Regions from separate parts of the Bradyrhizobium sp. UNPA324 genome, predicted to be linked through region 2. Evidence: riboswitches for the same ligand, from Rfam matches in the RefSeq annotation. Region 2 holds a riboswitch; the other holds the start of a gene.

Region 1 (9,791 bases), 640 kb from region 2:
TCGGCAGGGCGCCCTTCCACAGCACACTCTTGCCCAGCGGCGCGAGATTCTCCAGGCCAGAGGTCAGCGTGATGAAATGGTTGCCGGCGAGCTGGCCCATCTTGCTCGCGAAATGCACGCTGCCATAGGCCAGCAGGATCTCGGTCTCGCTGATGCCGCCGGGATAGAGAATGATCTGGCCGGGCGCGGGATAGCTGGTGTGGTTCTCGTAGCCGACGCCGAAATCGAGATCGCCGAGCGGCATCCACACGCCCTCGCCACTCCAGCGCACATGGATGATGTGGCTTTCGAACGGCAGTGACTTGCGAAAGGCCGCGACGGTCTTGGGTGCCAGCTGCTCCTCGAAGCGGGCATCGAAGGTGAAATCGCCGGCTCGGATAACGAGTTTGCTCATCTCATCTCTCTGGATCGGGGCCTGTGGGCCCCGGAAGCTCTCAAGCAAGAGCACTCCCGGCGGCTTCGCGCAAGTGGCGCAGCCGCATCACCTGCGGTCGTAGGACCAGCCGAAAATGCCGCTCCGCCGCGTCTCCGGTTCCGGCTCGGCGGCAGGCTGCAGCGCCTCCTTCAGCTCCGCCTGCGGCGGCGGCAGCGGTGCCGGCAGGTTTTCGCATGCCATGGAGTAGACCAGCTTGCCGTCTGCGGTACGCCCGATCGGAGCACAGGGATCCTGACGTCCGGCCGCGGTCTTCGCCGTCATCTTGACCTGCGCGGCCGCCGGTGAGGCCAGTAGCAGCAGGATCAGCAGATATCTCGACATCGTTGTCGCCTAAAGCTCGATCGGTCCATTGAACCGGATTGCGGCGGGCAAGTCCATCGGCGCCAGCGGGCATGATTGCCGAATATTTAGCCGGCATGGGCTGGGCGACCTGAGCACAGCCTGGTCGAGACGACCTCGGGGGCGCAACTGTTCATCGCCGGCTCCGCTCGTGTCCCGGACCAGCCGCAACGCTTTGAGCGTTGCGGTGCAGAGCCGGGACCCAGGGCGACACGGCACGATGCGGATGGATGGGCCCCGGCTCAGCAGCGCACCGCTGAAGGAGCGCTGCGCTGCGTCCGGGGCATGAGAGTGAGTGTGGCCGCGCGCTTTCTCCTGCTCGTCATTGCGAGCGAAGCGACTTGTCCGCCGAAGCCTTGGCGAAGGCGGAAGCAATCCAGAATCCTTCCGCGGAGGGATTCTGGATTGCTTCGTCGCAAGGGCTCCTCGCAATGACGGCGTTTGAGGCGTCAGCTTGCTTCTCCAAGTGACGCTGTCATTCCCCGCGAAGGCGGGGAATCCAGTACGCCGCGGCCTCTCGGTTCTATCGCTGGCGCCACTGGAATACTGGATCGCCCGGTTGAACCGGGCGATGACACCACGTGTGTAACTGCAGATCGCTCAGGCCGACATTGCGCCCTTCCGCCCGAACGGATCGATCAGGCGGACGATCTCGCAGACGGCGACGAGGCCGGCCAGCCAGACGGCGCTGGTCAGCCCAATGCGCAAGACGATGGCGAGGGTGAAAGCGCCCTCTCCGCCGAGGACCGGCGTCGCGGCAAGCAGCGCGAGCTCGTAAGTCCCGTAGGCGGCGACGAGCGCGACCATCATCATCGGCGGCGTGCGGCCCTGCGGCAGCATGCGGAGGACGGCCGACGCCGCGGCGGTCGACACAAGCGCAGCCGCGCCGATGACGAAGCCCCAGGCGATCGTGCTGCCGTCGATGGGATAATGCAGCGCGCTGAAACCGATGGTCTGGTTGACCAGCCAGGCGCCGGTGACGACGAGCAGCGCCGGGCGCAGCGGCAGCATCGCCGCGGCAACGACCGCGAAGGCCGCAAACGGCGTCGCACAGGCAAATGCGAAGCTTGCAAGCGCGCATGATGCGGTCAGCAGCGCAAAGCAGAACATCGGCGCAAGGCGCGGCGCGACCGGGTGAATCCGGCAGCCGTCGCCGCGAGACGGCAGGATGCCGCGAGTCATGATGCTAAGAGTCATGATGCTAAGAGGCATGAGTGATCTCCTTCTTCGAATTCCAGTCCATTTGAGGGCGTGCGACGGCCCTGGCGAGGTGAAAGCCTTGATCAGAACGTAGCGCCGGCCTTGAGCAGATAGGTGCGGCCGGGCAGCGGATAGGCGCTGAAACGGCCGTCCGTGAAGGTGCTGGCGATGGCATAGTCGTAGTAAAGTGCATTCAGCACATTGTTGACGCTGAGCGACCAGAAATAGCGCTCATACTGACCGCTGAGCTTGAGGTCGATCGTGCCATTGGCCGGGATCGGCTTCTGGGTGCCCGCCTGGTCGTTGTCCATGCGCCGTTCGCTCCAGAAGCGCGCGGTGGCATCGAGCACCAGATAATTCTGCCGGATGTTCCAGGTGACACCCGCACTCGCCGTATAGCGCGACACCAGCGGCACGTCGTTGCCGGCCCAGACGCCTTCGCGGAAGACGGCGCGGGTATAAGCCATGCCGGAGCGCAGCAGCAGGGCCTCGTTGACGCGATAGGACAGGCTGGTCTCCGAGCCGTAGCGCCGGGTCGGATCGAGATTGGTGTTGTAGAACAGGACCGGGCTGAAATGGACCTCGTTGGTGAGGTCCATCAGATAGAGGCTGCTCTGCAGCTGCAGCCCCCCGCCCTTGATGTGCAGACCGCCCTCGATGTCGTGCGAGGTCTGGGTCTTGAGCTGGAACGTTTGCGGGATCGCCGCGAAGGTCAGGGGATCGAAGGAAGGCCCCGAGGACAGGCGCTCGTCGACGTCAGGCGTGCGGAACGCGCGCGCGGCGCGGCCGAACAGCGAGACCGTGTCATTGAGGCGATGTTCGGCCCCGAGATGCAGCGCATATTGGGTCTCGTCGCTCGTCAGCGGCAGCGCGCCGATGTCGGCGTTGAACGGCGCCGCCGCGTCGAAATTGTCGCGTGCCTCAAGACGGACATTCTGCACACGTGCGCCGTAGGAGACATCGGTCGTGGGCAGCACCCCCAATGTGTGCTGGACATAACCCGCGACCGTCTGCTGCCTGAGGTCGTAATTGTGCCAGGCGGCGAGCCGCTGCCCCGCGCCGCGGTTCTGCTGAAAGCTCGCATCGTAATAGTCGATGCCGGTCAGGAGCTGCGATGGCATGCCGAGCAGCAGGCTCTTCACACTGAGCCGCGGCGTGATCGACCATGTCGTCAGATTGGAATCGACATAAGTCGACGTGAAGAAGGCCGGAACCGGCGTCGGGCTGGAGAAGAACGCACTCTGCTGCTTCTTGTCGCGCACACCGCCGTCGACGATGAGATCGACGCCGTTGACCAGGGTCTTGGCGAAGCCGGCTGTCGCGCCAAAGCCCTGCTGGTTGGCGTGGTTGAACGGCGTGCTGGTCCCTCGGCGGTTGCTCTTGAGCTCATCGAGGCCGATGGAGGGATCGACGGTGCGGCCGCCCGGCAGTCGCAACTCCTGATTGTCGCCGGTGACGGTAAGAAAAGCGGTCAGGCCTGATGTGGTGTAGTTGAGATTGCCGACGCCGTTCTCCTGGGAATAGCGATTGTTGTCGCGATAGCCGTCGGTCCTGACGGCATTACCGTAGAACGAGGTCGACCACGGACCGGAATTGAGCGAGGTCGAGACGTTGCCGAGCTTGGTGTTGAACGAGCCGAAGCCGGCTTCGATGCGCGCCGTCACGGGCGGTCCGCCGATTCCGGTCTTGGTGACGATGTTGATGACGCCGCCGACCGCGTTGTCGCCGTAGAGCACCGCTCCGGAATTTCCGCGCGTGACCTCGATACGCTCGATCGAATGGAGCGGGATGGTGGAGAGGTCCACCTGCGCCATGTCGACGTCGTTGAGCCGCCGGCCGTTGACCAGCACCAGCGTGTTGGCGGTGGCAAAGGCGCCGAAGCCACGCAGGTCCACGCTGGTCTTGGCGCCGATCTGGCCGCCATAGAACGTCGTGATCTGGGCCCCCGGGGTCTGCGCGGCGATGATCTCGGCAAGCGTCTGCGACGGCGAATGCGCGATATCCGCGGCCGTGATGACGGTCGTGGCGGTCCCGATGATGCCGCTGTTGGCGGCAACAGCTTCCGAGCCGGATGAGCCGGTGCCATCGCCTGCCGGCGCGAGATTCACAGTTCGCCGCGGCCTCGTCGCGTCGCCCTCACCGATCGCTCTGGCCCGCGTGCGGTTCTGATCGTCGGGCTTGCTCACTTCGATCGGCGGCAACTGCTCGGCAAGAGCCTGCTGGGCGGAGGCGGAGGATAGATCGAGCGAGTGGAGTGAGACAGACGCGAACAGGCCAGCGCGGAGGCGCCGGACGGCAGAGACGAAACGGGACAATGTTGTAACCTCGGTATGACGTCAGTGGCACGTCACAGCGAACGAGGTTTCACGGCGGAGCAATGAACCGCTCCGGTGAAGCCAATGTCTGTACTCCCCGACCGACATCTTCGCGTGTGACCACGGCTGACGGCAGGTCTCCTGGCTCGCGGGTCATTACCTTGCGTCGCCTTCCCAGGACCGAGATTCCCAGTGGCACAGGACGAAAGATTCACCGCTTACAGTTGCGGGGGCAGCCGTGGCGTTGAGACAAATCCCGGCGTTGGGACCTCCCGCACCACATTCCCTTTTGATCTCCATGGGGAGAACCGTCGCGATCATTTACGTGTCGTTCCACCGGAGAGTCAATCGAGTGGTCGATCGATGTCGGCGCCGCGAGCCGGCATCGACGCACCGGCCAATGCAAGTCCACGAAACGGGTGCCGGCCGCTCAGGTTCGCCCTCGCAAACGTTGGGCCTGCGCCCAGGCGACAGCGACATCGCGTGGCGGAACATCGACGCGCTTGATCGGGGTCAATTCGCCGGAGGCCGAGACGATCGCGGTTTCCTCGCGCCGGCAGCGCGTGCAGACAAAACGGACCTCATGCGGGGATGCCGACCAGTTCGACCGCTTCACATTGGCCGCCATCGGCCAGGCATCGCAATGCGAGCACGACACCAGAAATCGACCTGGATCGAGCATACCCATTTCCATCGGACTCCGCGTCCTGCCGCCTCCTTCAATGATTAATCCAAGTGAATCGTTCCGGTGCCCAAGCACCGTCAGTTCCGCCCGATCAGCCGGCGACCTCGGGCTCGCGTTCCCGCCGCCGCAGGCGTCGGGATCTCAGCGCGCGCCCTTGAGGGTGCAGGAGGTCGAGCAGGTGACGGTGGTGCCGTGATCGCATGCTTTGCAGGCGTTGACGCACTGGTTCATGTCGCGGGGGTTGTAGCTGTAGTTCCGCAGCGCGCAGACCGGCGTCGAGCCGGTGATGTCCTGCTCCTGGTCGCAGGCCGCCGTCATGAGCGCGATGATGATCACGGCAACGAGGCGCATGGAATCGCCCTGTCAGGCATGGCAAATGGCACTCACGAGGCACGTTGCATTGCAGCGAGCCCCGGCCTTCCCACCGCTGGCATCGCCGATCAGCGACGCCCGCATGCCTAAGGATGCGCGCCAAATCTTAAGAACGGATTGCTGCCGGCCTCAGGCCGCAGCCTTGGTCGCGATCGCCTGCCGCATGTCCACCGCCAGCTGACGGTACTGCTCCGAAAGCTTCAGATAGAACTCGCGCTTGGTGCTGTCGGTGGCGAGCTTGGCGATCAGCTCGCATTCGGCGGTGAGTGTCTCGAACCGTTCCAGCCTATCCTGAAGTTCTGGCATCGGCGTGTCCCCATCAGACGCCTCAAGGACATCCAACCTAAGCCCGGGAAATAGGTCACGGCGAACATCGTTATCGAGCAGAAGCAATTTTTCCGGTGCGGCAGCCTATTTGCTGTCGAGGCGCCAGGCGCCGTCCCATCCCTCGCCCGGCGGGCTCGCCTCGAACTGCGCGACGCGCCCGAGCATCGTGAGCGAGGGGCCGTCGCCGGGGACGGCTTCGAGCGCCGCGTTGAAGGCAGCACGCGCCGCATCGAAGCGCCGGGCGCGATAGGCGGCGAGCGCTTCGACATAGTGCATACGCAAGCTGTCCTGCGCATCGGTGAGTGCGCCCGCCCTCGCCATCACCTCGAAGATCGCCTGCGGCGCGGTCTGGCCGGCGACGGCCAGACGATCGATCTCGCGCAGCTCGAGCCGCGATCCGATCGCTTCGGCGGTGGCCTGTGAGATCAGGATGCGGGTGCCATAGACCTTGTTGACGGCTTCCAGCCGCGAGGCCAGGTTCACGGCATCGCCCATCACGGTGAAGCTCATCATCAGTTCGGAGCCGATGCTGCCGGTCAGCACCTCGCCGGTGGCAATGCCGATCCGCAAGTCGCACGGCGCGGGCATGGCGCGGATGCCGAGCAGGTCGGGCAGCTGGCGCTGCAGCGCGGGGACCTGGTCGGCCATCTCGATCGCCGCGATGCCGGCAAGGAGCGCCTGCTCGTCATCCTCGATGAAGGGCGGGCCCCAATAGGACATGATGGCATCGCCGATATACTTGTCGATGATGCCGCGATTGCTCCTGATGGGGGCGGACATCACCGTGAAATAGTGGTTCATCACCTTGACGAGGCCGCGCGGCGTCATGCCCTCGCTCATCGAGGTGAAGCCGCTCATGTCGCAGAACATGATGGTCATGACCCGGCGCTCGCCGTCGATCGCGACCTCCGGCCGGTCGATCAGCCCCTGCACCACCTTGGGATCGATGTAGCGGCCAAAGGTTTCGCGGATGCGCTCGTTGTGCCTGAGCTGCTCGGTCATGCGGTTGAAGGCCGCGGCGAGCTCGCCGATCTCGTCCTGAGTGGAGACGGTGATGGTCTTGTCGAAGCGGCCGGCCTCGACCTCGCGGGTGCCGGCGAGCAGCAGCCGCACCGGGCGCGTGATGCCGCTGGACACCAGAAGGGCAAAGACAAAGCCGACGATCGCCGCGAGCAACGTCACGACGCCCGAAACGACGATCGCCTGATGCTGGCGGCTGATCACCTGCGAGGTCGAGAAGAACACCTGCGTCAGCATGTCGGCGCGGATTGCATCGACCTTCCGGTTGAACTGATCGCGCAGCACGTCGATGTGTTCCAGCGTGCCGCGGGCCTCCGCCATCTGCTTGGCATCGACCTGCTTGAGCAGCCTTGCATGGTCCTCGTTGAGATCGCGCCGCAGCTCGGTGACGGCGGTCTCGATGCGGATATCGATCCGCCCCAGCGCGGCATTGTCGGAATAGGTTCTGGGGTCGTCGATGATCGCGTTGACGAGGGTACGCGCGGCCTCGGCCTCCTCCTCGATCTTGCGGTCCGATTCCTCGAAGTCGCGAAGGCGCGCCGCATAGGCCTCCTCGTCCGACGGGGCCTCCATCCTGGTCATGACCATCCGCCGCAGCGCCAGCCCCCGCTCCAGCGAGCGGATGTTGGCGCGGGCCAGATGGCTATAGGCCGGAATGTAGCGGTTGGTCAGCTCGTCGAGCAGGACACCGACCTGGCTCGACATCACCATCGACAGGATCGAGGTGACCAGCATCAGGACGATCAATCCGAGGGCGATGCCGACGATCTTGCGCCGGATCGACTGGTTGAAAATCGGCATAGGTACGGGAGCAAAGGCTGAAAGGACGGAACTAGGGAACTCAATACACCTGATTTGGCCGCCGGAACACGTGCATCTGTGCCTCCGTGACGCCGGGAGCCGTTTGGCGCGGCGCGCGGGCCCAATACGTTAACAAAAGATTAAAGAATTGCCTGTGCCGACACTTGGTGAGTTCCCGAGTTCCAATCCGGATTTTGCCGCATTGTTGCGACAGCGTGAGGAATGGGAGACGATACCGTGGCATCGTTTGGTGTCGTCTTTGATTCTCAAGCCGCATGTCGTCGCGGACCTTGGTTTGTAGTGGTTTCGCAGGGGGACCATCGAATGAACCAGTGCCTACGCTCGCTCGCGTGTGTCGTTGCCGTGGCCGCATTGGCCCTCCTCCCCACCGAGCTGGCGGCCAAGAGCAGCCACAAATCATCCGCGCCGAAGAAGTCGCATGAGGCGAAAGCCGGCAAGCCGCGTCATGCGGCGGCCAAGTCCTCGGCAAAATCGCGCCACGGCAAGCATGCCGAGGCCAAGCGCAGGTCGAAGAAGACCGACGACTTGCCTGCGGACAAGCCGGCCGCACCGGCGCTGACCGGCGACCTCGCCGCGCTGAAGGACGCGATCGACCTCGCGCGCAAGGGCAAGAGCGATGACGCGAGCGCGGCGCGCGACCGCATCATCGATCCCGCCGGACAGAAGCTCGCGGACTGGTTCATGCTGCGCCATTCCGAGAGCACCGCGAATTTCAAGCGCTACGCCGCCTTCCTCACGGCCAATCCGGACTGGCCGAGCCGCGCGCTGCTGCGCCGCCGTGCCGAGGCGCGGCTGTGGCAGGAGAAGAGCGACGCCGCCATTGTGCACAAATTCACGATGGATCGTCCGACCAGCGCCAAGGGCAAGTTCGCGCTCGCCCGCGTGCTGCTCGCCGAAGGCGACACCGACCGGGCCACGCGGCTGGTGCGCGAGGCCTGGCGCACGGATGAATTGTCCGAGCGCAGCGAGGAGGATTCCTACGAGGCGTTCCGCGATCTCCTCACCGCGGACGATCATCGCGCCCGCATGGACAAGCGGATCGGCGCCAAGGACTACGCCGGCGCGCGGCGCGCCGCAAAACGGCTCGGCGAGGACGCGCTTGCGATCGTCAAGGCCTGCGCCGCCGTGACCGGCAAGGCCAGCAAGGCCAAGGATTATCTCGAGGATGTGCCGAGCGAAGCGCGCCGCGATCTCGGCTATGTGCTGTGCCACGCGCAATGGCACCTGCAGAAGGACCGCATCGACGACGCCGCCGAGGTGATCCTGGCCGCAGCGCCCGAGACCATGGCGGCGCAGGATACCGATGTCTGGTGGCGCGAGCGCCGCCTGCTCGCCCGCAAGCTGCTCGACCAGGGCAAGTCCAGGACCGCCTATGACGTGGTGCGCACAGCCGCGGTGCCGGAGAAGGAAGTCTATCGCGTCGACTATCATTTCATGTGCGGCTGGATCGCGCTGCGCTTTCTGAACGATCCCAAGACGGCGATGGCGCACTTCGCCGCCGTCGACGAAGGCTCGGCCAATCCGATCGCGCTATCGCGCGCCCATTACTGGCGCGGCCGCGCCGCCGAGGCGATGGGCGCGACTGCCGATGCGCGCATGAGCTATCGGGCGGCATCGCGCTATCCGACGGCCTATTACGGCCAGCTGGCGCGTGCAAGGCTTGGCCTCGACCGCATCGAGTTGCGTCCGCCCTCGCCCGTCTTGGCCGCCGCCGAGACGCCGCCCGCGGACGAGCGCGTGCGCGCCGCCGACATGCTCTACGGCATCGGCGAGCGCGACGTGGTGTTCTATTACGCCGAGGACTTTGCCAAGGAGAGCACTGATATTACAGCGCTTGAAGCGCTCGGCGAGCTCGCCGGCCAGCGCAACGATGCGCGCGTCATGCTGGAGGTCGGCAAGACGGCGCTGGCGCGCGGACTCGCGCTCGACCATTACGCCTTCCCCACCATCGGCATCCCCGAACACAAGCAGGTCGCGCCGGCGATCGAGACCAGCGTGATCTATTCGGTGGCGCGCACCGAGAGTTCGTTCGACCAGCGCGACAAGTCGGCCGCCAATGCCGTCGGCCTCATGCAGGTGACGCCGGAAGCCGGGCGCGATACCGCAAAACGCTTCGGCTTGACCTACGACTGGGACAAGATGGTCTCCGATCCCGTCTACAACACCCAGATGGGCGCGGCCGAGCTCAGCGCGCTGCTGTCGGAATATCGCGGCAACCAGATCATGACCTTCGCCGGCTACAATGCCGGCCGCGGCCGCGTGCGCGAATGGGTGC
Region 2 (9,791 bases):
CCACGGTGTCGACACCCTGCGGCCAGCCGCCTTCGCGTAAGCGCCGCCCCGTCGTGACCAAGAACGGCTCGCCGATATCGTTGAGCGGCAGTGCATGTGCCGCGCACAGCGCCTGGATCGACGTGATGCCGGGCACGACTTCGATTTTGGGTAAGGGGTCGAGCCGCCGCGCAATGCGCAGCGAGGAATCATACAGCGAAGGATCGCCCCAGATCAGCAGCGCGACCTTGCCCTCGCCGCCGAAATGATTTGCGATCGCCTGCGACCAGGTCGCGGCAACCGCATCGTGCCAGTCGTCCACGCCCTTGCGGTAATCCGCTTCACCTGCGTCGCGCACGGGAAGATCGAACTCGGCGATAACGGTCTTGCCGCTACCGACAACATCCGCGCAGATCGTCCGCCTGAGATCGGCGAGATCGGACTTCGCCGTTCCCTTGCGCGGGATCAGGATGAGATCGGCGGCATTGATGGCTTCAACGGCGGCGCGTGTGAGCTGGCCAGGATCGCCGCAACCGATGCCGATCAGGGAAAGCGTGAGCATCGCGGGCGCTGGGGGCGGCCATGACGGCCGCCCCTTGTCTCTCTAGGCCGCGTTGTGCAGGCGCGGGGTGACGAGGCCGGGCGCGGTGACGCCGCGCAGCGACTTCGCAAGCGCCAGCACGGCGAGATCGGCGAGCGGCTCGATCACGATGACCAGCGCGTAAGAGGCCGCAAACGTCGCGATGCTGGCGAGGTTGCTCATCGCAAAACCGGAGCCATAGAGCGCCCAGAACGCTACCCAGGCGATCACGCCGGCCTGATAGGTCGTCGACAGCGCCAGCGCCTGCCGATACCTGAGGTCGACATAAGCGGTGTTGCGCGAGATGATCCGTGTGGCGATTGCCTGGATCGCGAACAGCGGCACCAGCAGCGTCGTGACGTTCATGCCGTATTGCGGCAGGTCGGCCGGCTCGAAGAACACGCCCTGAAGCAGCAGGCCGAACGCCAGGCCGAAGGCGGCAGGCGCAGCGCCGAACAGCAGGAACAGCGTCGAGCCGAGGATGAAGTGCACCTCGGACACCCCGACCGGGAAGTGCGGCAGAATCTCGAAGAAGGTGAAAACAAGGGCGGTGGTGGCGAGCGTCCGCGCCGCGAACGAGCCGATGCCCTGCTCGCGCACGGTCTCGGCGGCGAGCTTCAAGGCAACGCCGCCCGCGGCGACGCCGGTTGCGTAACTCAACACGAGCTTGGCGCCCGTCACGATTCCGGGTTCGATATGCATGGCTTAGATCCTTCCTGCCGTCACACCCGACGGCCTTGGCCTCAAAACGTGCAGGGCCGGTCTCCTGGCTCGCGGTTCACTGGGTTCTCCGGCCTTCCCGGGCCTTGCGGCCCAGTGGCTGATCGGAGCCCCTCACCGCTTACAGTCGCGGGGGCGGCTGGGGTTTTGGGCGCCGCAACTTGGTCCGCCCACCCCCATTCCCGATTATGCTCCGGCGCTTTGCGCCGCGTCGAGCACCATGCCTCTCCTGTGTGCCCCTTTCGCCGAGCCGGCGTCAAGGGGCGAAGCGGTCACGAGGGATAATCCCCCGCCAGCGCGCCGAACAGGATCACGGCGGCGGTTGAAGCGGCGCCGCCGCGGGCAAGCTGCTCGGCAAGCTCGGCAATGGTGGTGCGGACCAGCCGCTCGTCGGGGCGACCGAGGGACTCGGCCAACAGCGCCGGAGTATCCGCGGCGAGACCGTGTGCGATCAATTTTGCGACAAGCGCCGGGAAGGTGCGCCGGCCCATATAGACCACGGTCGTCGCCTCAGGATCGGCCAGCGCCGCCCAGTTCAGATTCGGCGGCAGCTCGCCGGTGACGTCGGCCCCGGTGACGAACTGCACCCGGCGCGAGGTGTGGCGCCGGGTCAGGGGAATGCCGGCCTGGGCCGCTGCGGCGCAAGCCGAGGTGACGCCGGGAACGATCTCATAGCCGATGCCGGCCTCGCGCAGCGTCTCGATCTCCTCCTCGAGCCGGCCGAAAATGCCGGCATCGCCTGACTTGAGCCGCACCACGCGCGCCCCTGTTGCGGCATAATCGACCAGGAGCCGGTTGACGTGATGCTGCTTGGTCGAGGGCCGCCCTGCCCGTTTCCCGACCGCGACGAGATTGGCGCCGGGCCGGGCGAGATCGAGGATCGCGCCCGAGGCGAGATCATCATAGAGCACGACGTCGGCCTCGCGCAGCCGCGCGGCGCCCTTGAGCGTGAGCAACTCGGGATCGCCGGGTCCGGCGGAGATGAAGGAGACGAATCCGCTCACCGGTCCTCCGCGATCAGATGAAAGAAAGTGCCGCTGACGTGGCCCCGCCGCGAGCCGGTCTCGGCAATGGCCGCGCCCGTCGCATCGTGCACGACCGCCAGCTGCGGATCAGGCTGGCCAAGAATGGTCGAATAGTGAAACTCATGGCCGCGCAGACGCGCCCCGGCGCGATATCCCGGCATCGGCGCGGCGAGCGCCGCGAGGCGATAGCCCAGATGCATGCGGCGTTTGGCAAAGCTCGTCTCGAGGCCAAGCAGGCCTGTCATCTCGTGGCGCATCCCGTCCGCGTCGGTCAAAGCGGCTCCCAACACCATATAGCCCCCGCATTCGCCATGCACCGGCCGCGTTTCGGCGAAAGCGCGCAGCCCGCTGCGAAAACGGGCATTGGACGCGATCCTGCCGGCATGAAGCTCGGGATAACCGCCGGGCAGCCAGCACACGTCGGCACTCGCGTCAGGCGCTTCATCGGCCAGCGGCGAGAACGGCAAGATTTCTGCGCCCGCCGCGCGCCAGGCCTCCAGCATATGCGGATAGACGAAGGAGAACGCGGCATCGCGCGCCAGCGCAACGCGCTGGCCGGGCGGCACTACATTGACGCCGCTCGCCGCGGCTCGCGGCGAACAGCTGGCTGCGGAGCGCAGCACCGCGTCGAGATCGACATGCTCGGCGACGAAGCGCGCGGCCTCGTCGATCAGCTTGCCGATCTCGGCCTGCTCTTCGGCCTGCACCAGGCCGAGATGCCGCTTCGGCAGACTGATCTCGGCATGACGCGGCAGCGCGCCGAACACGGCGATGCCGACATCGCTGAGTGCACGCCGCACCAAATCTTCATGGCGTGGGCTGGCAACGCGGTTGAGCACGACGCCCGCAAGCCGCACACCTGCGCGATAATCGCGAAGGCCTGCGGCGATTGCGGCTGCGGTCTGCGCCTGGCCAGACGGGTCGATCACCAGCAGCACCGGCCAGCCCAGCATCTCGGCGATGTCGGCGGTGGCACCGGTGCCGCAGACGCCATGCGCGGCGACGCCGTCGAACAGGCCCATCGAGCCCTCGGCGAGCACAATATCGGCATCCGCGCCGCGGCTGACCAGATGCGCGATTGTCCCCCGATCCATCGCCCAGCTATCGAGATTGACCGAAGCGCGTCCAGTCGCGGCGGCATGAAAGGCCGGATCGATGTAATCGGGACCGCTCTTGAAGCACTGCACATTCAAGCCGCGATGGCGCCAGGCCCGCGCGAGCGCCAGCGTCAGCGTGGTCTTGCCGACGCCGGAGGCTGGTGCCGAGATGATGAGGCCCGCCGGCATCACGACGCCTCCGGAAAGCGCGGCTCGGCACCGACGGGCCGATAGCGACGATCGTAGTCGGCGGCGTAGAGCCGGCTCTCGTCGAAATCCGCGGCGCCAAGCGTTCTGCCGACCAGGATCAGCGCGGTGCGCTCCATCTCCGTTCCGACTGCGGCATCGAGCGTTGCCAGCGTCGCGCGCACAATGCGCTGGTCCGGCCAGCTCGCACGCCAGACGACCGCGACCGGACAATTTTCGCCATAATGCGGCGTGAGCTCGGCGACGACCTTGTCGAGCAGATGAATCGAGAGGTGGATCGCAAGCACGGCACCAGTGGCTGCGAATGCGGCGAGCTTCTCACCTTCAGGCATCGCGCTAGCACGACCCGGCGTGCGCGTCAGCACCACCGTCTGGGCAAGACCGGGCAGCGTCAGCTCAGCCTCCAGCGCTGCCGCGGCAGCCGAGAAAGAGGGCACGCCAGGTGTCACAGTGAACGGAATGGCGAGCGCGCGCAGGCGGCGGAGCTGCTCGCCCATCGCCGACCAGATCGAGAGATCGCCGGAATGCAGCCGCGCGATGTCCTTGCCCTCTGCATGCGCAGCGGCGATCTCCGCGATGATCTCATCGAGCGACAGAGGCGCGGTGTTGACGATGCGCGCGCCCGGCGGGCAATGCGACAAGACACCTTCGGGCACCAGTGAGCCCGCATAGAGACAGACCGGACAGGCCGCGATCAAGTCGCGGCCGCGCAAGGTCAACAAGTCAGGCGCGCCCGGCCCTGCGCCGATGAAATGCACCGTCATGCGCCGTCTCCTTCCGCAATGGCGGCGGTCGCCGTGTGGTCCTGCGAAACCACGCGCGTCGCAATGAGCCGAGCCCGAGGGCCAGCCGCGGCGAGCGCCGCGGCTTCGGCAACAGATCCTGCTCCAAACTTCTCCATGACGAATTTCGACTGCGTCGGCGTATCGATGCCGGCCAGCATATCGGCGGGGATACCCCTGATCGGCACGCCGCATTCACGCGCGAGTTGCTTCAGCGCCTCCGCATCGGCTTTGTCGGCCACGGTCGCAACCGCTGCGAGGCCCTCGGAACCGCCGGCCGCCGACAGCGCCTCGCGCAGCGAAGCCAGCGTGACATCCTTTCTGAATCCGAGCCCGGCGACCTTCATCGGACCGTACTCCACTGCACCACCGGGCGTGCCGCCTCCCAGGAGCGATAGCGGCCGAGCGGCGCGGCTTGCGCAATCTCGACCCGCATCAGCTCGCCACCGTGGCGCTGATGCAGCCCGCCCAGCAGTGCTTCCGTTTCCAGCGTAACGGAATGCGCAACCAGCCGTGCGCCCGGCGAAAGCCGCGACCAGATGGCATCGAACATTGCGCTATCGAGGCCCCCGCCGATAAAGACGGCATCCGGCGCTTCTGCCCCGGCAATAGCTTCCGGTGCCCTTCCCGTGACGACAATGATCCGATGCGCCAGTCCGAACGCGGCTGCATTCTTGCTGATGTTCGCGACGCGATCCTCGCGTGCCTCGATGGCAGTCGCCGTCCCGCCGCACAGCGCCCACTCGACCGAGATCGAACCCGAGCCGGCACCGATGTCCCACAGCCGTTCGCCGGGACGCGGCGCCAGCGCCGAGAGCGCGAGCGCGCGCACCGGGCGCTTGGTGATCTGGCCGTCGTGGACGAACAAATCGTCTGGCAGGCCCGAGCTGCGCGGAATGCCCTGCGTCCCCCTCGCCCACACCGCCACCGCGACCAGATCTCCAGCGATCTCCTCGGAAAAGAGGTCGGCGCGATGCTGGTCAATGTATTCCTGTGGCCCGCCAAGCGCTTCGAGCGTCCACAACAATGAGGCGCCCCACCCGCGTTTCGTCAACCACTTCGCGAGATTGCCGACCGCCGTTGCGTCACGCATCAGGCAGATGATGCGCGCATCTCGCACCAGATGCGGTATCAGGCGCTCGAACGGTGCGGCATGAAGGCCGATGCATGTCACGGACTCCAGCCGCCAGCCCAGCCGCGCGGCAGCGAGCGAGAATGTCGATGGTGCCGGGTGCGCCATCCACTCGTCGCTACCGAGCTTCTCGGCGAGAACGGCCCCCGCGCCGTACCAGAACGGATCACCGGAGGCGAGCACCACCGTTGGCCGGTCGCGACAGCTCAGAACGACAGCGGCGTCGAACGGCACCGGCCACGGACGGCCGCGACTGCCCACGCCGGAAAGCGCAAGATGCCGCTCGCCGCCGAACACGGTTTCAGCCTCCCTGAGCGCCTTTCGGCTTGCCTCGGACAGCCCGGCAAGGCCATCTTCGCCGATACCGACGATGGTCAGCCAGGGATCAACCATGACACGCGCCCTCATTCTGGGCGGAACGGCCGATGCGAGCCTGCTCGCCGCGGCGATCGCGCGCACCGGTCTTGACGCCGTCTATTCCTATGGCGGCCGCACCCGCGCACCGGCGGATCAGCCGCTGCCGACCCGCATCGGTGGCTTCGGCGGCGTGAGCGGCCTTGCCGACTACATCCGCGGCGAAGGCATCACGCATGTGATCGACGCGACGCATCCCTTCGCAGCCGAGATGAGCCGCCATGCGGTCGAAGCGTGCGCGGACACCGGAACGCCGCTGATTGCGCTGGAACGCACACCGTGGATCAAGACGCCTGGCGACAACTGGATCGAGGTCGCAGATGTCGGCGCCGCGGTCACAGTGTTGCCCGAGCTGCCCGCAAACGTGTTCCTCGCCATCGGTCGCCAGCATACCGCGCCATTTGCGACGAAGCCGCAGCACACCTACACCCTGCGCTTCGTCGATCCGCCCGAAGCGCCGCTGCCCTTCGCCGCCGACGTGATCGTGTCGCGCGGCCCCTTCACGCTCGACGGAGAGCTGCAAATGCTGCGCAGGCGCGGCATCGCCACGATCGTCGCTCGCAATTCCGGCGGCGATGGCGCGCGTGCCAAGATCGACGCGGCCCGCATGCTCGGCCTTCCCGTCATTATGATCTCGCGACCGGAGCTGCCCGAGCGCTGGCGGGTCGACAGCGTCGCTGACGTGATGGAGTGGCTCGGTCATCGCGCCTGCCTCGGCGCATAGACCCAGCGGCCGACGCGGCGCGTCTGCGAATTGCCGACGATCACCAGCGTGCGCATGTCGGCCATCTCGGGCGCCGCCTCGTTCAGCGTCACCGTCTGGATCTTCTCATCAGGCGCGCTGATGGCGCGCGCGAAGATCACGAGGCGCTCGCCACAACCGGCCTCCTTCAACACTGAAAGCGCGCGGCCAAAGCCCTCCGGCCGGCTCGCCGAGCGCGGATTATACATCGCGATCGCAAAGTCGGCTTCCGCGGCGAGGCGCAGGCGCTTCTCGATCAATGTCCAGGGCTTGAGATTGTCGGAGAGATTGATCGCGCAGAAATCATGGCCCAGCGGCGCGCCGGCGCGGGCGGCGGCGGCCAGCATCGCGGTGATGCCGGGCAGCACGCGGATTGCCAGCGCCTGATATTGCGGCGCCTGTTCGAGCGCCTCGAACACGGCGGAGGCCATCGCGAAGACGCCGGGATCGCCGGAGGACACGACGACGACCTGCCTACCCTCGGACGCGAGCCGCAGCGCTTCGCTTGCGCGCTGCAGCTCCTCGCGATTATCGGAAGGATGCAGAATAAGGCCCGGCCGCGCCGGCACCCGCGCGACATAGGGCGCATAGCCCAGAATGTCGGTTGCTGAGGCGAGCGCAGCTGAGACCTCCGGCGTCACCAGCGCATCGCTACCCGGCCCGAGGCCCGCGATGGTCAAGGAGCCCGTCATTCGGCGGCATCCAGATGCCGGCCCTTGCCGTGAACCAGCACGATCGCAAAGTAAGGACAGTCGGCGGCATCGATCTCCGCGAGCCGCGCGACACGCTCGCCCGGCATAGTGCCACGCTCGACCAGCCAGGCATCGTCGAGCCGGCCAGCGGACGCGAGTGCCCGGCGCACTTTTGCGAGATTGCGGCCGGTCTTCATGACGACGAGCGCATCGGAATCGCGCATGCGCCGCTCGAGCTCGCCTTCCGGAAGTGTCCCCATCAGCACCGTCGTCACGTCATCGCCGAGCGCGATCGGCTGGCCGACGCCGTTCCAGCAGCCGACCATGCCGGGAATGCCGGCGATCACCTCGATCTCGACGCGGCCTTGCAGGCGCGTATGCAGATGCATGAAGGAGCCGTAGAAGTAGGGATCGCCCTCGCAGAGCACGACGACATCGACCGCGCGCGAAAGCCGCGCCAGGCGCTCCGCCCATTCGTCGTAGAAGCCGGCGAGCAACTGCACGTATTCGGGACTGTCGAATGCGATCTCTGTCGTGACCGGATACTCCATCGGGTATTCGGTGACGTCGGCTGCCAACATGCATTCGACGATGCGCCGCGCCTGGCCCGGCCTGCCCTTCTTGCGGAAAAAAGCGACGTGCTGCGCGGCGCGGACGGTGCGATCGGCGCGCACGCTCATCAGATCGGGATCACCGGGGCCGAGACCACAGCAGATGATGCGTCCCATCGCTATTCGCTCCGGCTCGCCAACGCATTCACGGCCGCGACCGTGATTGCGGAGCCGCCGAGGCGGCCGTCGACCGTCAGCGCCGGCGCCGGCGGATCGGCCATCAGCGCCGCCTTGGACTCGGCCGCGCCGACAAAGCCGACTGGGCAGCCGATGATCGCCGCCGGCCGCGGACAGTTTTGGTCCTCCAGCATGTTGAGCAGATGAAACAGCGCGGTCGGCGCATTGCCGATCGCAACGATTGCGCCCTCAAGATACGGCCGCCACAGCTCGAGCGCCGCGGCCGAGCGGGTGTTGCGCATCGATTGCGCGAGCGCTGGCACGGTCTCGTCGCCGAGCGTGCAGATGACAGCGTTGGCCGCGGGCAGCCTTGCGCGCGTAATTCCCTCCGAGACCATGCGCGCATCACACAGGATCGGCGCGCCTCTTTGCAGCGCGGCGCGCGCGGCAGCCGCCATGCCGGGCGTGAAGCGGATATGCGCCTCCAGGCCGATCATGCCGGCGGCATGGATCATCCGCACCACGACCTGCTCCTCGTCCGCCGTGAAGCGCGCAAGATCGGCCTCGGCTCGGATGGTGGCAAAGGACTGGCAGTAGATCGTGGCGCCATCGGTCTCGTAAACGTGCGGCATCAATTCCCTCCGACGAGGATGGAGGGATCACTGACGATGTCGGCGCCGTTGAGGCCGCGCAGGACCGGCTCATCGCGCGTCGAGCCGTCGCGGACGAGATCGAAGCCGGCGCGCGTCGCCACCAGCGTGACTGCGGCCGTGCCGGAATGGGCACAGCCTTTGCCGCAGCCGGAGACGTGGAGCCGCGCATCGGCGGCGATACGCGGCGCGAGCGCCGCGGCCAGCGCGCGCGTATCGGCCTGAGCTTCGCGGCAGCGCGGCGCGCCGCTGCAGGCGATGACCCGCAGCGCGGGATCAAACGGCTCGGTGATGAGACCCGCCCCGCTCGGCATCTCCCGCTTGCCCTCGCTCAGCACCATCCGCCAGGGCGTCATGCGCAGCGCATGCCCGCAGCTCGCGAATTGATGCAGCGTCGTGTGCAGCAACTGCCCGAACGCGACGCCGACCATGGCGCCTTGCGGATAGGACCCGGGTCGCGAGGCGGCCATCACGGGTGCAGGCTCGGTCTCGCCGCGCAGCGATGCAGGCAACGTCGCGCCGGCGGCGATATGTGCTGCCATGCGCCCTCGCCCGCCCCTCGCGCCGCCGGAGACCAGGAACCAGCTTGCCAGCGCCAGGGCTGTGCTCACGGCCTCGCCACGCGCGACGGAACGGCCGAGCCTCGCACCATCGGCCCGCACCAGGAGACGGCCCGAGCGATCGCGCTCAATGCGGATGTCGGCGGAATCGCCGGCGAGCACCCGCGACCTTCCGTCATCGATAGCAAAGCCGAACTTGGTCGGAAGCGCGAGCGCGCTCTCGGCGAGTGCCTCCTCCAGCTCGGCGGCGAGCGACTGCGTCTGGTCGCTGCCGCTCCAGAATGGCATCACCAGAATATTGCGACGGGCTTCGATCTCGGCGTCGGGATCGAGCAGCCTCAGTTGCGCAAGGCCGTCGAGCAGCGGCCGATGGCTTTGCTCGCTGACGCCTCGGATCTGGAGATTGGCGCGGCTCGTCACATCGATCAGACCATTGCCGTGCCGCCCGGCGAGTTCGGCAAGCCCGGCGATTTGCGATGCGTC

The links. A riboswitch is a leader RNA that binds a small molecule or an ion and turns the genes downstream of it on or off. The one in region 2 is predicted to bind cobalamin.
Region 1: linked by a shared signal. The riboswitch ahead of UNPA324_RS21275 (TonB-dependent receptor) and the one ahead of UNPA324_RS18310 (energy-coupling factor ABC transporter permease) in region 2 are both predicted to bind cobalamin.

Annotation. Positions count from the first base shown of each region.
Region 1 covers NZ_LFJD01000004.1:4,419,370-4,429,160, forward strand. Annotated here, with positions in the region: gene UNPA324_RS21260 (DUF3830 family protein) at 1-394, opposite strand, end outside; gene UNPA324_RS21265 (hypothetical protein) at 482-757, opposite strand; gene UNPA324_RS21270 (hypothetical protein) at 1,376-1,957, opposite strand; gene UNPA324_RS21275 (TonB-dependent receptor) at 2,059-4,290, opposite strand; cobalamin riboswitch at 4,405-4,618, opposite strand; gene UNPA324_RS21280 (hypothetical protein) at 4,721-4,972, opposite strand; gene UNPA324_RS21285 (hypothetical protein) at 5,117-5,326, opposite strand; gene UNPA324_RS35225 (hypothetical protein) at 5,477-5,653, opposite strand; gene UNPA324_RS21290 (adenylate/guanylate cyclase domain-containing protein) at 5,759-7,495, opposite strand; gene UNPA324_RS21295 (lytic transglycosylase domain-containing protein) at 7,820-9,791, shown strand, end outside.
Region 2 covers NZ_LFJD01000004.1:3,777,179-3,786,969, forward strand. Annotated here, with positions in the region: gene cobF (precorrin-6A synthase (deacetylating)) at 1-541, opposite strand, end outside; gene UNPA324_RS18310 (energy-coupling factor ABC transporter permease) at 584-1,261, opposite strand; cobalamin riboswitch at 1,299-1,517, opposite strand; gene cobA (uroporphyrinogen-III C-methyltransferase) at 1,552-2,283, opposite strand; gene UNPA324_RS18320 (cobyrinic acid a,c-diamide synthase CobB) at 2,280-3,590, opposite strand; gene cobM (precorrin-4 C(11)-methyltransferase) at 3,590-4,372, opposite strand; gene UNPA324_RS18330 (cobalamin biosynthesis protein) at 4,369-4,737, opposite strand; gene cbiE (precorrin-6y C5,15-methyltransferase (decarboxylating) subunit CbiE) at 4,734-5,915, opposite strand; gene UNPA324_RS18340 (cobalt-precorrin-6A reductase) at 5,914-6,660, shown strand; gene cobJ (precorrin-3B C(17)-methyltransferase) at 6,636-7,370, opposite strand; gene UNPA324_RS18350 (precorrin-2 C(20)-methyltransferase) at 7,367-8,098, opposite strand; gene UNPA324_RS18355 (precorrin-8X methylmutase) at 8,101-8,730, opposite strand; gene cobG (precorrin-3B synthase) at 8,730-9,791, opposite strand, start outside.